Regions from separate parts of the Priestia sp. P5 genome, predicted to be linked through region 3. Evidence: riboswitches for the same ligand, from Rfam matches in the RefSeq annotation. Region 3 holds a riboswitch; each other region holds the start of a gene.

What was found. A riboswitch is a leader RNA that binds a small molecule or an ion and turns the genes downstream of it on or off. The one in region 3 is predicted to bind lysine.
Region 1: another riboswitch for lysine. It lies ahead of lysA (diaminopimelate decarboxylase); the one in region 3 lies ahead of MMB69_RS00880 (aspartate kinase).
Region 2: another riboswitch for lysine. It lies ahead of MMB69_RS11885 (amino acid permease); the one in region 3 lies ahead of MMB69_RS00880 (aspartate kinase).

What each region holds. Positions count from the first base shown of each region.
Region 1 covers NZ_JAKWFJ010000001.1:2,416,955-2,421,426, forward strand. The annotation lists gene MMB69_RS12995 (NAD(P)/FAD-dependent oxidoreductase) at 1-848, opposite strand, end outside; gene MMB69_RS13000 (CBO0543 family protein) at 1,186-1,698, shown strand; lysine riboswitch at 1,765-1,947, shown strand; gene lysA (diaminopimelate decarboxylase) at 2,093-3,421, shown strand; gene MMB69_RS13010 (dicarboxylate/amino acid:cation symporter) at 3,474-4,472, shown strand, end outside.
Region 2 covers NZ_JAKWFJ010000001.1:2,194,596-2,199,067, reverse strand. The annotation lists gene MMB69_RS11895 (ethanolamine ammonia-lyase reactivating factor EutA) at 1-1,127, opposite strand, end outside; gene thiT (energy-coupled thiamine transporter ThiT) at 1,286-1,891, opposite strand; TPP riboswitch at 1,924-2,024, opposite strand; lysine riboswitch at 2,199-2,383, shown strand; gene MMB69_RS11885 (amino acid permease) at 2,486-3,925, shown strand; gene MMB69_RS11880 (hypothetical protein) at 3,962-4,336, opposite strand; gene MMB69_RS11875 (GNAT family N-acetyltransferase) at 4,440-4,472, opposite strand, start outside.
Region 3 covers NZ_JAKWFJ010000001.1:176,973-181,444, forward strand. The annotation lists gene uvrC (excinuclease ABC subunit UvrC) at 1-1,119, shown strand, start outside; lysine riboswitch at 1,185-1,362, shown strand; gene MMB69_RS00880 (aspartate kinase) at 1,504-2,736, shown strand; gene MMB69_RS00885 (YslB family protein) at 2,787-3,314, opposite strand; gene MMB69_RS00890 (succinate dehydrogenase cytochrome b558 subunit) at 3,804-4,412, shown strand; gene sdhA (succinate dehydrogenase flavoprotein subunit) at 4,442-4,472, shown strand, end outside.

The DNA.
Region 1 (4,472 bases), 2.2 Mb from region 3:
TCATGAAGCCCCCCAGCAGTTACTCTCAAGTCATAACCCGTATCGTTTTCATGTGTTGCTCCAATAACAATTTGCCCTTGTTCAAATGAAAGAATATATTGGTCGCTTGGAGGCATCACAACGGGCCAGTCTTTTGTATCTAAATCAGGGAGATGCAAGTGGACAATTTGCGCTTTTTGAAAGCTTGCTAAAAATTTCACTCCAAGAGGCTCTAGTAATTGACTTGCCCACGCTCCTGCTGTCACGATTGTTGTACTTGCTAGAAGGGTTTGTCCATTTACAGCAACGCCCGTTACTTGATTATTTTCATAAAGTAGTTCTGCGTTTCCTTCTATTATTTTTGCACCGTTTTTCTTCGCTGCATTCACAAGTGCGTTTCGAAGAGCTCTTCCGTTGACGCGAGCGGCTCCACTAATATGAACTGAACTGTATTCTTCCGAAAGAGCCGGAAACAAAGCCTGTGTTTCTTTAGCGGATAAACGTGTAATCTCGCCTATTTCGGGCGCTTCTTCCCGACGCTTATATGCTCGTTCTTCCATTTTTTTAAGCTTTTGTTCATCAGTATGTAAGCTAATTGCTCCTACTCGCTTATATCCCGTATCCGTTTCTCCATCTTCTTCTAATTGCTGAATTAATGTTTGATAGTACTTGGCGCCGCCTTTTGCTAAGCGGTACCATGCTTTATTTCGACGCTGCGAAAGCCATGGACAAACAATTCCTGCTGCTGCATCAGTAGCTTGACCAGCATCCTGGCGATCTATCAATGTCACATCTGCTCCTGCTTTTGCTAAATGATATGCTGTAGAAGCTCCAAGTATCCCAGCTCCAACTACGATGTATGTTTTCATACCAAAACACCCTTTTCTTTCTTCTAGTATTCTCATGCTATATGTATGCAATTTTAGCATAGCAAAAAAAGAAGTCCCATACTAGGCGAAGCTATTTTGAGCTTACTTTTACGTCTTGCTGACTTTGACATATAGCTCCTTTCATCTTGTAAACAAAAGTGTTAGAAGTTCTTTTACGGAGATTATAGCAGGGTGAAGACAGTCATAAATAGTGGTAGTATGTCTTTACCGCTGCTGCTTACGGCTTTTCTATTATAGTTTCTGAATAAAAGCGGAGAGAATAAAATTTCTATAATATGTAAATAAAAAGAAATAACCATTATTTTAAGGAGAGCGTATGCAATCTTCATTTGTATTATTTTTCATCATTCTTGGTTTACTATTTGGCAAGTGGCGAAGGTATCAAGAATACTATCCTACTTTGCTGTTTTGGGTCACGGGGAATTTGCTTTATGAAGTGCTGCTGTTTCATCACCGCGTATGGGTATTTCACCCTGTTGGTATTGATCACCTTTTTCTACCCGATCACCTAATGGTTTCCCTTGGAATAACCTTAATTATTTATCCGTTTGTTATACCGGTTTTTTTAGGAAGGCTGCCGCTGCATGTAAGCGGCCGGCTGTGGTGGATTCTTTTGTGGGCGCTTTTATTTACTGTGATTGAGTTCATTGCTTATGTTAATCACAGTATCACTCATCATTATGGATGGTCGCTGCTGTGTTCTTTTCTCTTCAATATTGTCACGTTCTCACTTTTAGTCATTCATCAGAAGACAGCACTGGCTGCTTGGATTCTATCTGGAAGCTTCATAGCTTTCTTATTTATTTTTTTTGATATTCCTATGCCTTAACTTTTCGTTGACTAGACAGCGGAAAAAGAAATATAATAGGAATTACATTTAAATATAATTTTCCTCTCTGAGAATAGAGGTGCATGAAATCAAGAGTCACTTATTGGAGACTAATGGAGTCTGTGAAGATAAGTAAAAGGGATTTCGTGCCGAAGTATATAAACATCCATTGTGTTCATATACTGGTTCAGTATTGAATAAATGCTGAGCTGTCACAAACCATTTGGTTTGTGGAGAGCTATTGAAGAGATGTTGATGCCTAGAATGTAATAATACTTTATTATTATGAAACCAAGACGCGTGAACATCACTTCACGGGTCTTTTTTGTGTTTTTCTACTGACCATCAAAGTTCAAAGTTATAGTTGAATGATTTAAATGGAGGGATACGGATTATGTACTTACATGGAACGAGTAAAATTAACAGCAGCAATCATTTAGAAATTGGGCAGTGCGATACGGTCGAACTGAAAAAACAATACGGCACTCCTCTATACATCTACGATCAAGAATTAATTGAGACGAAATGCAAGGCCTTCCATTCAGCCTTTCAAAGAAGCGGATTTTCATATCAAATCGCCTATGCAGGGAAAGCGTTTCTTTGTATGGAAATGGCTAGCCTTTTAACGAAGCTTGATATGTCATTAGATGTGGTCTCAGGAGGCGAATTATTTACAGCTCTTGAAGCTGGATATCCAGCTGAACGCATTCATTTTCATGGAAATAACAAAACGATTGAAGAAATTGAAATGGCTCTTGATGCGAATATTGGCTGTTTTGTTGTTGATAACTTTACCGAACTTGAAGTTTTGCATGCCTTAGCAGCTGAGCGCAAACAGAAAGCATCTATTCTTCTGCGTGTTACTCCAGGGATTGAAGCCCACACACATGAGTATATTATGACCGGACAGGAAGACTCCAAGTTTGGATTTGGTCTTTCCAATGACCAGGCTATGAAAGCGGTAAGTTCTGCGTTAGAAAAACCTTACTACGATCTTTTAGGCATTCATTGTCATATTGGTTCGCAAATTTTTGAAGTAGATGGTTTTTCTCGCGCCATTGATATTTTAACTGATTTCTTATTCAGTATTCGTGATAAAATGGAGTTTGAAGTAAAAGTTTTAAACGTAGGTGGTGGTTTTGGTATTCGTTATACCGAAAGCGACTCTCCTCTTCCAGTTGAGTATTATGTAGATGCACTGACAGAAAAGCTAAGCCGTACGTTAACTGAACAGAATTATACCCTTCCAGAAGTCTGGATTGAGCCTGGAAGAAGCATCGTAGGAGAAGCGGGTACAACGCTTTATACAATTGGCTCAACGAAGGAGATTCCGGGTGTACGCAAATACGTAGGAATTGACGGCGGTATGACCGATAATATCCGCCCTGCCCTTTATGATGCAAAACATGAAGCTGTCTTGGCTAATAGAGTGACGGATAAAAAAGATGAAACAGTATCAATTGCGGGGAAATGCTGTGAATCAGGAGATATGCTTATTTGGGATATCGATTTACCGCGCGTTAATCAAGGAGATTTATTAGCAGTGTCCTCTACAGGTGCCTACAACTATTCAATGGCTAGCAATTACAACCGTATTCCGCGCCCTGCTGTTGTATTTGTGAAAAATGGAGAAGCTCGTCTTGCTGTAGAGCGAGAAACATACGAAGATTTGGTGCGTAAAGATGTAAAGCCAGTCGTTACTACGTATGCAATGAGCAAATGATAGCCGTTCTTGCGTAGTAAAGAAGCTATTGTTGTTTGGAGGAAATCTAACTATGGTTTTAAGTGTATTTAAAACGTACAGATCATCGCTTATTCTGCTTCTCGCTATTTTAATTGGCGGGATAGCAGGATATGCTATCGGGCCCGATGTGGCAGTCGTAAAGCCCTTTGGTGATTTGTTTCTTAATTTAATGTTCATGATTATCGTTCCCCTTGTCTTTTTTAGTGTGGCTTCGGCAATTGCAAACATGAACGAAATGAAACGTCTTGGTAAAATTATGCTAGGTATCGCCGTTGTGTTTGTCGCCACTGCTGCTGTTTCAGCCGTTTTAGGCTTTTTAGGCGCATCACTTTACAATCCGCTACATAATGTAGATACTTCTGCCATTAAAGAATTGATGGGTGACAGTGAAAATACAGCTGAAAAAATGACGCTTTTAACTCAGCTTGTTGGTACATTTACTGTACCTGATTTTGTTCAGTTATTTTCGAAAGAGCATATTTTACAATTAATTGTCTTTGCCGTTATTTTCGGTATTGCTACAACAATGGCTGGTGAAAAAGGACAGCCTATGGCGAAATTTCTGACTTCGGGTCAAGAAGTATCGATGAAGGTTGTTAAAATTGTGATGTACTATGCCCCCATTGGTTTAGGATGCTATTTTGCTACTGTAGTAGGAGAACTTGGACCAAAGATCTTACAAGGGTACGCTAGAGCATTTATTCTTTATTTATTAATTGCAATCGTTTACTATTTCGGTTTCTTTACGCTATACGCATGGATTGCTGGCGGTAAAGCAGGAATTAAGCTGTTTTGGAAAAATGCAGCTGCTCCTTCTATCACCGCTATTGCTACCTGTTCTTCTGCTGCATCTATTCCAGTCAATTTAGATGCAACAAAGAAAATGGGTGTGCCGCTGGATATTGCTGAAACGGTGATTCCACTAGGAGCAAACACCCATAAAGATGGTTCTGTTATCGGTGGTATTCTAAAAATTGTTTTCTTATTCAGTTTGTTTGGCAAAGATATGACGTCTGCTATGAGTATTTTG
Region 2 (4,472 bases), 2.0 Mb from region 3:
GCAGCGGGGGGATCTTCTGCACTGAAAATAGTTGAAGCCTGCATACATGACGCCCGAGCTCTTTCTTGAAACAGCTGCGGATTCCACGTCTCTTCTTGCTGAACGGGTATCTCTATAATCGGAATATTTTTTAGCGGCAGCCGCTTCGACCCAATGTATACGGTTGATCCGCTAACTTCTGTATTTTGCATACCAGCACCAATTACAGTAGCGCGCGTTGTCTCAGCGGCTTGAGATATTTGGATGGATTGAAAATGATATGCTAGAAGCGGACCAATGTCTCCATGTATGGCCACTTCTTTCACGGTTTTTGGCTTTTGCTTCTCCATCATTGCTCCTACTCCTCCTGAAACCATGATCGTTTCGGGGTGTATAGAAGATCTTGTATGAGGAGAAACAAGCAGCGTGGAATTTTGATTCAGCACTTTTACATATTTCACGGTTTCTTCAGCTAGTAATTGACAGATAGACGAAAGCTTTTCAAATGTTGCTTTTTCACCTTCTCGTAGTGTTAAAGAATTATTTTTTAAAAATTCAGTTAAATAAGGTGAAATGTAGGTTACAGCACCGTCTGAATTCAGCCGAATTAATCTCCCACCTACATGCAGTGTGAACGTTTCTATCACTTTTCCATTTTGACATAAAGCGATGTTAGCAGTGCCTCCTCCTACATCAATATTGGCAATTACTGCATTTGTTTCAGCAGAACGTTCGATTGCTCCCGATCCTTTTGCTGCTAATATTCCTTCCAAGTCAGCGCCGGCTGTTGCAACAACAAAATCCCCAGCATGTTCGGCTAGATAGTGAACGATACTTTCTGCATTTTGCTTTCTAGCCGTTTCTCCTGTAATGATCACAGCACCTGCCTCCACTTGATCTAAGGAGATTCCTGCATTCTTATACTCTTGTTCTAGTAGTACCGTTAATCTTTGAACATCGATTTCAACATCGTTTAGCATAGGGGTGGTATAGATAGAACTTGCATACGTTACGCGACGATCAATAATTTGACAGCCTGGCAGCGTAAACTGATTTTGTTGATTTGCTATTAACAGCTTGCTTACAACCAGCTTTGTTGTGCTTGTTCCAATATCTAAACCTATGCTCGTGATCCATTTCTGTAGCATGCTATCAATCCCTTATCTCGTTTGAATATGGTGATTATCATAAAACAGTTTTTTGAATATTTCACTAACTATGTTATCAAACCTGACACATTTTCGTGTAAACAAAGGTGACAAATGACAAAAAAAAGACTAAACCTTGGTAGATTTAGCCTTTTTTATTATGAGTGTGATTTAGTTACAATCATTCTTGATGCCGATGGGATTAATAGTGAAAGGATAATTAGACATGATAGCAACGACCCAATCATCGAAATCCCGTTTATCGAGAAAGAATACCATAGAATAGGCATTCCTTTTGGGGCAGCAAATCCCCAAAATATTAAGCCTGCAATGAAATGGCAAAAATAACGAGCAAAACTTCCTATAATTAAAGATAAGATAATAAAAAAGAAAGCTTTTGATCTTTGATTATTAGCTAAGTATCCTTTAATAGAACTAGAGAAAATCCCGCCAAATCCAATAAAGGTAACAGCGATAATATACTCTATAAAAGCTTGCAATGGGGTTAAAATATATGCATTTCCTAAAGCTAATTGCAATATTCCCCATAAAAATCCGGATAAAGCTCCTCCTTTGACTCCCCATCGAAAGCACATAATAAAAATAGGAACCATAGAGAACGAAATGCTTACGCCTATTGCAATTTTTATAGAAGGTAAAAGATCAATTAAAAAAGCCAATGCTGCAAAAATAGCTATTTCAATTTTAGCCTGTAAAGGTAATGCTTTATTCACGTTTCTCACTCCTGTTTTTGAATCATTCATATCAAACGGTTTACACAGGAGTAAGCAAATATATGCTACTATTCCCACATTCCTACGCTAGCGTTAACTAACAGGTTCTAAGGGTCTGAACAATTTGTTCACTCTCAGCACGTCGGCTCCCCCTGTGGTACGTTCGGATATTTATGTAGTATTATGACAACACTCATTATACCATATGTAACAAAATAGATTCGAGAGATTTCAAAGATGTTTCTATTTTCTGAATCTATTTTTTATAATGACAATCGTTTTAGTATTTGTTATACTTCTTTTATGTCAAATGAATATAAAAAACCCTCATCCTAATCGATGAGGTAGAGGTCGCAGTTTTTAATAGTAAAGTAACGGAAATGCAGAGAACATTGAGGATGTTGCTTGAAAGGAAAAATTGCCGAAGTTTAGATCACTTCTCGGTTGATTTAAGCTGGGGCTGTCTCCGAACAGGAACAGAACTGTCACATCATGCGAGTGATGTGAAGAGCTATCTTCACGGAAGGTTGACGCGGTTTTCAGATTTAAAAGCGCGCACATATACTGCGGGCTTTTTTTATGTTATCCCGTCTCTTTCCGTACATTCGAAAGGAGTATTTATCTATGCAAGAGCAGCAAGAATTAAAACGTGGGTTGAAATCTCGCCACTTAACGATGATTTCATTAGGAGGAGCCATCGGAACCGGCTTATTCCTAGCAAGTGGTGGAGCAATTCACACAGCAGGACCTGGGGGAGCGCTTTTAGCTTACGCTATTATTGGTGTCATGGTTTACTTTTTGATGACCAGCCTGGCGGAGCTCGCAGCTTATATGCCTGAAGCTGGTTCGTTTAGTACGTATGCGTCTCGATTTGTAGATCCATCCTTTGGTTTCGCTCTCGGCTGGAACTATTGGTACAACTGGGCTATTACAATTGCAGCTGAATTATCTGCTGGAGCCCTTATTATGAAATTTTGGTTCCCGAACTCTTCTTCTATTTTATGGAGTGCCCTGTTTTTATTAATTATGTTTGGGCTTAACTACCTTTCTGTAAAAGGATTTGGCGAATCTGAATTTTGGTTTTCATTAATTAAAGTAGTAACGGTTATCATCTTTTTAGTTATTGGTATTATGATGATTTTTGGTATCTTTAACAATGAAGCGCCAGGTTTTAAAAACTTCACGCTTGGTGATGGACCGATTCACGGTGGATTCTTTACTGTCTTAGGTATTTTTATGGCTGCTGGTTTTTCATTCCAAGGAACAGAGTTGCTTGGGGTCGCGGCTGGAGAAAGTGAAGATCCGGAAAAAACGGTTCCTCGCGCAGTTAAACAAGTCTTCTGGCGCATCTTGTTATTTTATATTTTAGCTATTTTTGTTATTGGAATGCTTATTCCATACACAGCGGATTCATTAGCAAGCGATGATGTGCGGGTAAGTCCGTTTACTCTAATATTCGAACGAGCAGGTCTGGCGTTTGCGGCATCGGCTATCAATGCCGTTATTTTAACAGCCGTTTTATCTGCTGGTAACTCAGGTATGTATGCTTCTACGCGTATGCTGTGGAACTTAGCGAAAGATGGAAAAGCACCAAGGTTCTTAGCAAAAGTGAATAAACGAGGCGTTCCAGTTAATGCCTTAATCGCAACGGCACTTGTCGGTACACTTGCATTTGGTGCTTCATTTTTTGGAGACGGTGCGGTATACACATGGTTACTTAACGCTTCTGGTATGTCTGGTTTTATTGCTTGGTTAGGAATTGCAATCAGCCACTATCGTTTTAGAAGAGCTTTTGTTGCCCAAGGTCATGCTTTGAGTGAACTTCCATATCATGCAAAACTTTTCCCGTTTGGTCCTATCTTTGCCTTTATTTTATGTGCTGTTGTTATTTTAGGTCAAAACTATTCGGCGTTTATGGGTGATTCGATTGACTGGTACGGTGTACTTGTTTCTTATATCGGACTTCCTTTATTCTTAATTGTTTGGTTAGGATACAAATGGACGAAAAAGTCAAAACTTATTCCGTTAAAAGAATGTCAAGTAACAGTGAAAAAATACGAATAAAAAAAGCTCTCTATTCTTTTGAATAGAGAGCTTTTTTTATGTGATCTGATCAGCAAAATGTAGAGATATATAGGCGGGCTGTTTTTTCATAACAAGCATATAACCTTTGAGGGGACGATTACGATTGCAGTAATCAGCAGCTTCTATATAATAAATATGCTGAATTAACCTGCTTAAATGGGTTACAAAAGATGGAAGTTGATGAGTAGGAATGCTTTGGATGTAGTCTATGATTTCTTGCTTAGTTTGAAGGCCCGAACGAGTACATTGTAACAGATGAAAAAGCGGATCTGCTGTTATAGTAGATAGTTCAGAATTGTGTTTGATTCTATTCAGCTGGATATGCAGTTCTTTTTTGGACCATCTTTTTGGAATAGCTCTTATATGCTGATATTGAAAATGTGTATTCATGATAGCTAACACCTTTCGTATTAAAATAATAAAATGACTTATTATTTTAATAACCTTTACACATGAAACTAAAACGTTACAATGTGTAAAGGTGTCATACATCTTATAAAATAAGCTGATAAAAAAGCACATCTTG
Region 3 (4,472 bases):
CGAGCTAAAGAATATCGAGATCAAATTGCCCATATTGAAGCGACAATGGAAAAGCAAAAAGTAACGTTTAATGATTTTGTTAATCGAGATGTATTTGGCTATTCTTATGACAAAGGCTGGATGTGTGTTCAAGTTTTCTTTATTCGTCAAGGGAAATTAATTGAGCGAGAAGTTTCTATGTTTCCTTTTTATAAAGAGCCAGAAGAAGATTTCTTAACTTTTATCGGTCAGTTTTATGCTAAAAATATTAAGCCAAAAGAAGTGCTGGTTCCAGCAACGATTGATGCAGAGTTGGCTGAAAAATTAGTAGAAGTAGAGGTTCAGCATCCAAAGCGAGGCAAAAAGAAAGAATTAGTAGAACTTGCGTGTAAAAATGCAAAAATTGCGCTCGGTGAAAAATTCTATTTAATTGAACGAGATGAAGAGCGCACGGTTGGCGCAGTTGAACGGTTAGGAGAAGAGCTTGGAATTGCAGCTCCTTACCGCATTGAAGCATTTGATAACTCAAATATTCAAGGGACAGATCCCGTTTCTGCGATGATTGTTTTTGTTGATGGGAAACCAGAAAAGAAAGAGTATCGCAAATATAAAATTAAGACCGTACAGGGACCAGATGACTACAGTTCCATGAGAGAAGTCGTTCGCAGACGGTATTCCAGAGCGTTAAAAGAAGGTCTTCCGCTTCCGGATTTAATTGTTGTAGATGGAGGCAAAGGGCATTTAGCTGCAGTACAGGACGTTCTTGAAAATGAATTGGGACTTTTAGTGCCTACAGCAGGTCTTGTCAAAGATGATAAGCACAGAACCTCCAACCTGATGATTGGTGAGCCTCCTCAAATCATACCGCTCGAACGCAATAGTCAAGAATTTTATTTGCTTCAGCGAATTCAAGATGAAGTTCACCGCTTTGCGATTACCTTCCACCGTCAAGTGCGCTCTAAGTCCGCTTTTCAGTCAGTTCTGGACGACATTTCGGGAGTGGGAGAAAAGCGTAAAAAAGCTTTATTGAAGCATTTTGGTTCGGTGAAAAAATTGAAAGAAGCAACGGTTGAAGATATTCGGAATTCTGGGGTTCCTCAAAACATTGCTGAAAAAATTTATGAAACATTGCAAAAATAGTCTTGAAATAATAGAAAATATTTGATAAGCTATTAACTAATTTCATACGACACTTCATCAAATGAAGTGAAGATAGAGGTGCAAATTTAATCAGTACGTATCAGGAAGGGTATGAGCCCTTATGAATGATGCGGAAAGGGAAATTTGCCGAAGTGAACATTACCTCATAGTAATGATTGCTGGTTCTGCGTTGAATAAACGTAGGATTGTCAAGATGTAGATTCTTGGAGAGCTATCTCACGGCAGTGGACGGTTATGTTTTATAATTTTCGTTCGTTAAGCAATGAGAGCTCATCTCATTGCTTTTTTTATTGTCTGAGTAAAAAAATTTAGCTTCTCATCATCCTGCATATGCAAATTTATTGAAAAGGAATGAACAAAATTATGGCATTAATCGTTCAAAAATTTGGTGGAACATCTGTTGGTTCTGTTGAACGTATTCAACATGTAGCAAACCGTGTTATTCAAGAAGCAGAGCGCGGTAACCAAGTAGTTGTTGTTGTATCGGCAATGGGCAAAACTACAGATGCACTGGTGAAATTAGCAAGTGATATTACGGACAGTCCAAGCAAACGCGAAATGGATATGCTTCTTACAACTGGAGAACAAGTAACGATTTCCCTGTTAACAATGGCTCTTCAATGCAAAGGGCATGAAGCAACTTCGCTAACAGGTTGGCAAGCTGGTATCCGGACGGAAGCAGTTCACAGCAATGCACGAATCCAGCACATTGACACGACTCGTATCCAAAGCCAATTAGATAGAGGTCGAATCGTAGTAGTAGCTGGATTCCAAGGCTGTTCAGAAGATGGAAGCATTACAACATTAGGTCGAGGCGGCTCTGACACGACGGCAGTAGCTCTTGCCGCAGCATTAAAAGCTGCAAAATGTGATATTTATACAGACGTAACAGGAGTATTTACGACAGATCCGCGCTATGTAGAAGATGCTCGTAAGCTTCAATCTATTTCATATGACGAAATGTTAGAATTAGCTAATTTGGGAGCAGGGGTGCTGCATCCGCGCGCTGTTGAGTTTGCAAAAAATTATCAGGTACCGCTAGAAGTGCGTTCAAGCTTAGAAAACGAGAATGGAACGATTGTTGAGGAGGAAGTTTCAATGGAACAAAACTTAGTCGTAAGAGGAATTGCGTTTGAAGATAATATTTCACGAGTGACAATTGAAGGGTTAAACAACGAGTTGCAAACTCTTTCTACTATTTTTACAGCATTAGCAAAAGAACAGTTAAATGTAGATATTATTATTCAAAACGTAACGGCTAATAATCGTCTCTCTATCTCATTTTCTATTAAAACCGTAGACGTAGATGCCGCTCTTGCCGTCTTAAAAGAGTATAAATCTACTTTAGGATATACGCGTATTGAACATGAAAGCGGTCTGGCTAAAGTATCGATTGTCGGCTCCGGCATGATTTCTAATCCAGGCGTTGCAGCGGAAATGTTTGAAGTGCTGGCAGGAGAGAAAATTGAAGTGAAGATGGTCAGCACGTCTGAAATCAAAGTATCTACAGTTGTACCGCACGCTGATATGGTAAAAGCTGTTGAGACGCTTCACGTAGCATTTGAATTAGAAGAGCAGCAGGCAGTGCAAGTATAAAGAAAAGAAAAAGACGTGGTATCTCCACGTCTTTTATATATACATATTTCCTATTTTTTATAACGCTCCGCACGCGTTTCGGTAGGTAAGATATCTTTTCGGTCCCACTGCACGGAAATCAGCACTTTTCCGTTCTTTTCTTTATGTGTTAAGTAGGCTTCTGTTAGGCAGTTGTTTTGACGCTGAATCTGTTCAGCCACAAATCCTGACTCAAGATGAAACGAACAAGTTTCCTGCTGAAATCTTTTGCTGACCACATCACCTGATAACTCAAGCTCTAGTGAATATTTATCTTTTTTTGCAAGCGTCAGTGTTCCCCAGGAAGCTGCTTTAAAAAAAGCGACGATTTCATCCATTGTATTTAACGGGTATTTCCGCGCAAGGTGTTTTCCTGCCCAGTATGAAATGGTATTCGTTTCGTCTCCAAGAAGCTCTGGAATTAACACGTCACGCAAAAGGCTGTATCCGAAATATGAAACGTGATCAAGAGCTCTCTCTGTTTCAGCTGTGACATTAGGTTCTGATGTTTCCATCGTCTCTTCAAGTTCTTGCTGTGATTCTGTTTGTAAATTGCTCATGCTTTCCCCTCTTTCTTTACTACTATTATATACAAATCTAAAAAACCTCTCACGCATTTTTTTAATAAAATGTAAGAGGATCTTTATTATGGTAAAAAGAGTTAGATGTAAAGATGAAAAATCCATAATATACCTTTTAAAAGGGTACTTTTACCTGTGTAAATGTTTTGTGAACTTGTTTACAATAAAAGTATAAAGTAAACGCTTACTTATTTGTGGCAAGCAATATTATAATAGAAAGAAAAAATCTGTAACATCAATATAGTAAGCGTTAACAAATATAAAATTTTATAAATTTATATTTTATAGAAGATTTAAACATCTTGCCTTGACGCTCTTAATCGATGGGAGTAAAATTAACCTGTCACATACTTTATTAGGAAATGCAAAGGTTTTCATTTCCTGTATTCACGATTAATCTATTTGTCTAGTGGGAGTAAGAAAGTTCTTCACAAACTATGTTCATTTAACTAAGGGGGGTCTACGCAGATGGCGGCAAACAGAGAGTTTCAATATCGGAGAATCCATTCATTACTTGGGGTAATACCAATCGGGATTTTCTTAACACAGCATTTAGTTGTGAATCATTTCGCGACAAAGGGAGAAGAATCATTTAATCAAGCAGCTCACTTCATGGAGAGCTTACCTTTCCGCTATGCTCTAGAAATTTTCATTATTTTCTTACCAATCGTTTTTCACGCAATATACGGTCTTTACATCGCATTCACTGCTAAAACAAACGTTAACAACTATGGGTTTTTCCGTAACTGGATGTTTATCCTTCAGCGTGTTTCAGGTGTAATCACACTTATCTTCATCACATGGCACGTATGGGAAACCAGAATACAAGCTGCGCTTGGAAAAGAAGTAGATTTTCAAATGATGGAACGAATTTTAAGCAACCCGGCAATGCTTGCATTCTACATAGTTGGTGTTGTATCTACGATCTTCCACTTTGCAAACGGTCTATGGTCATTTGGAGTTAGCTGGGGGTTAACTGTAACACCACGTTCTCAAAGAATTTCAACTTATGTGACATTAGCAATCTTCTTAGCACTTACATTTGTAGGTGTTCGTACATTATTCGCATTTGCATAAAATTAAGGTTTTGAAGGAGTGGGGTTCCGATGAGTAACGGAAAAATCATCGTAGTCGGTG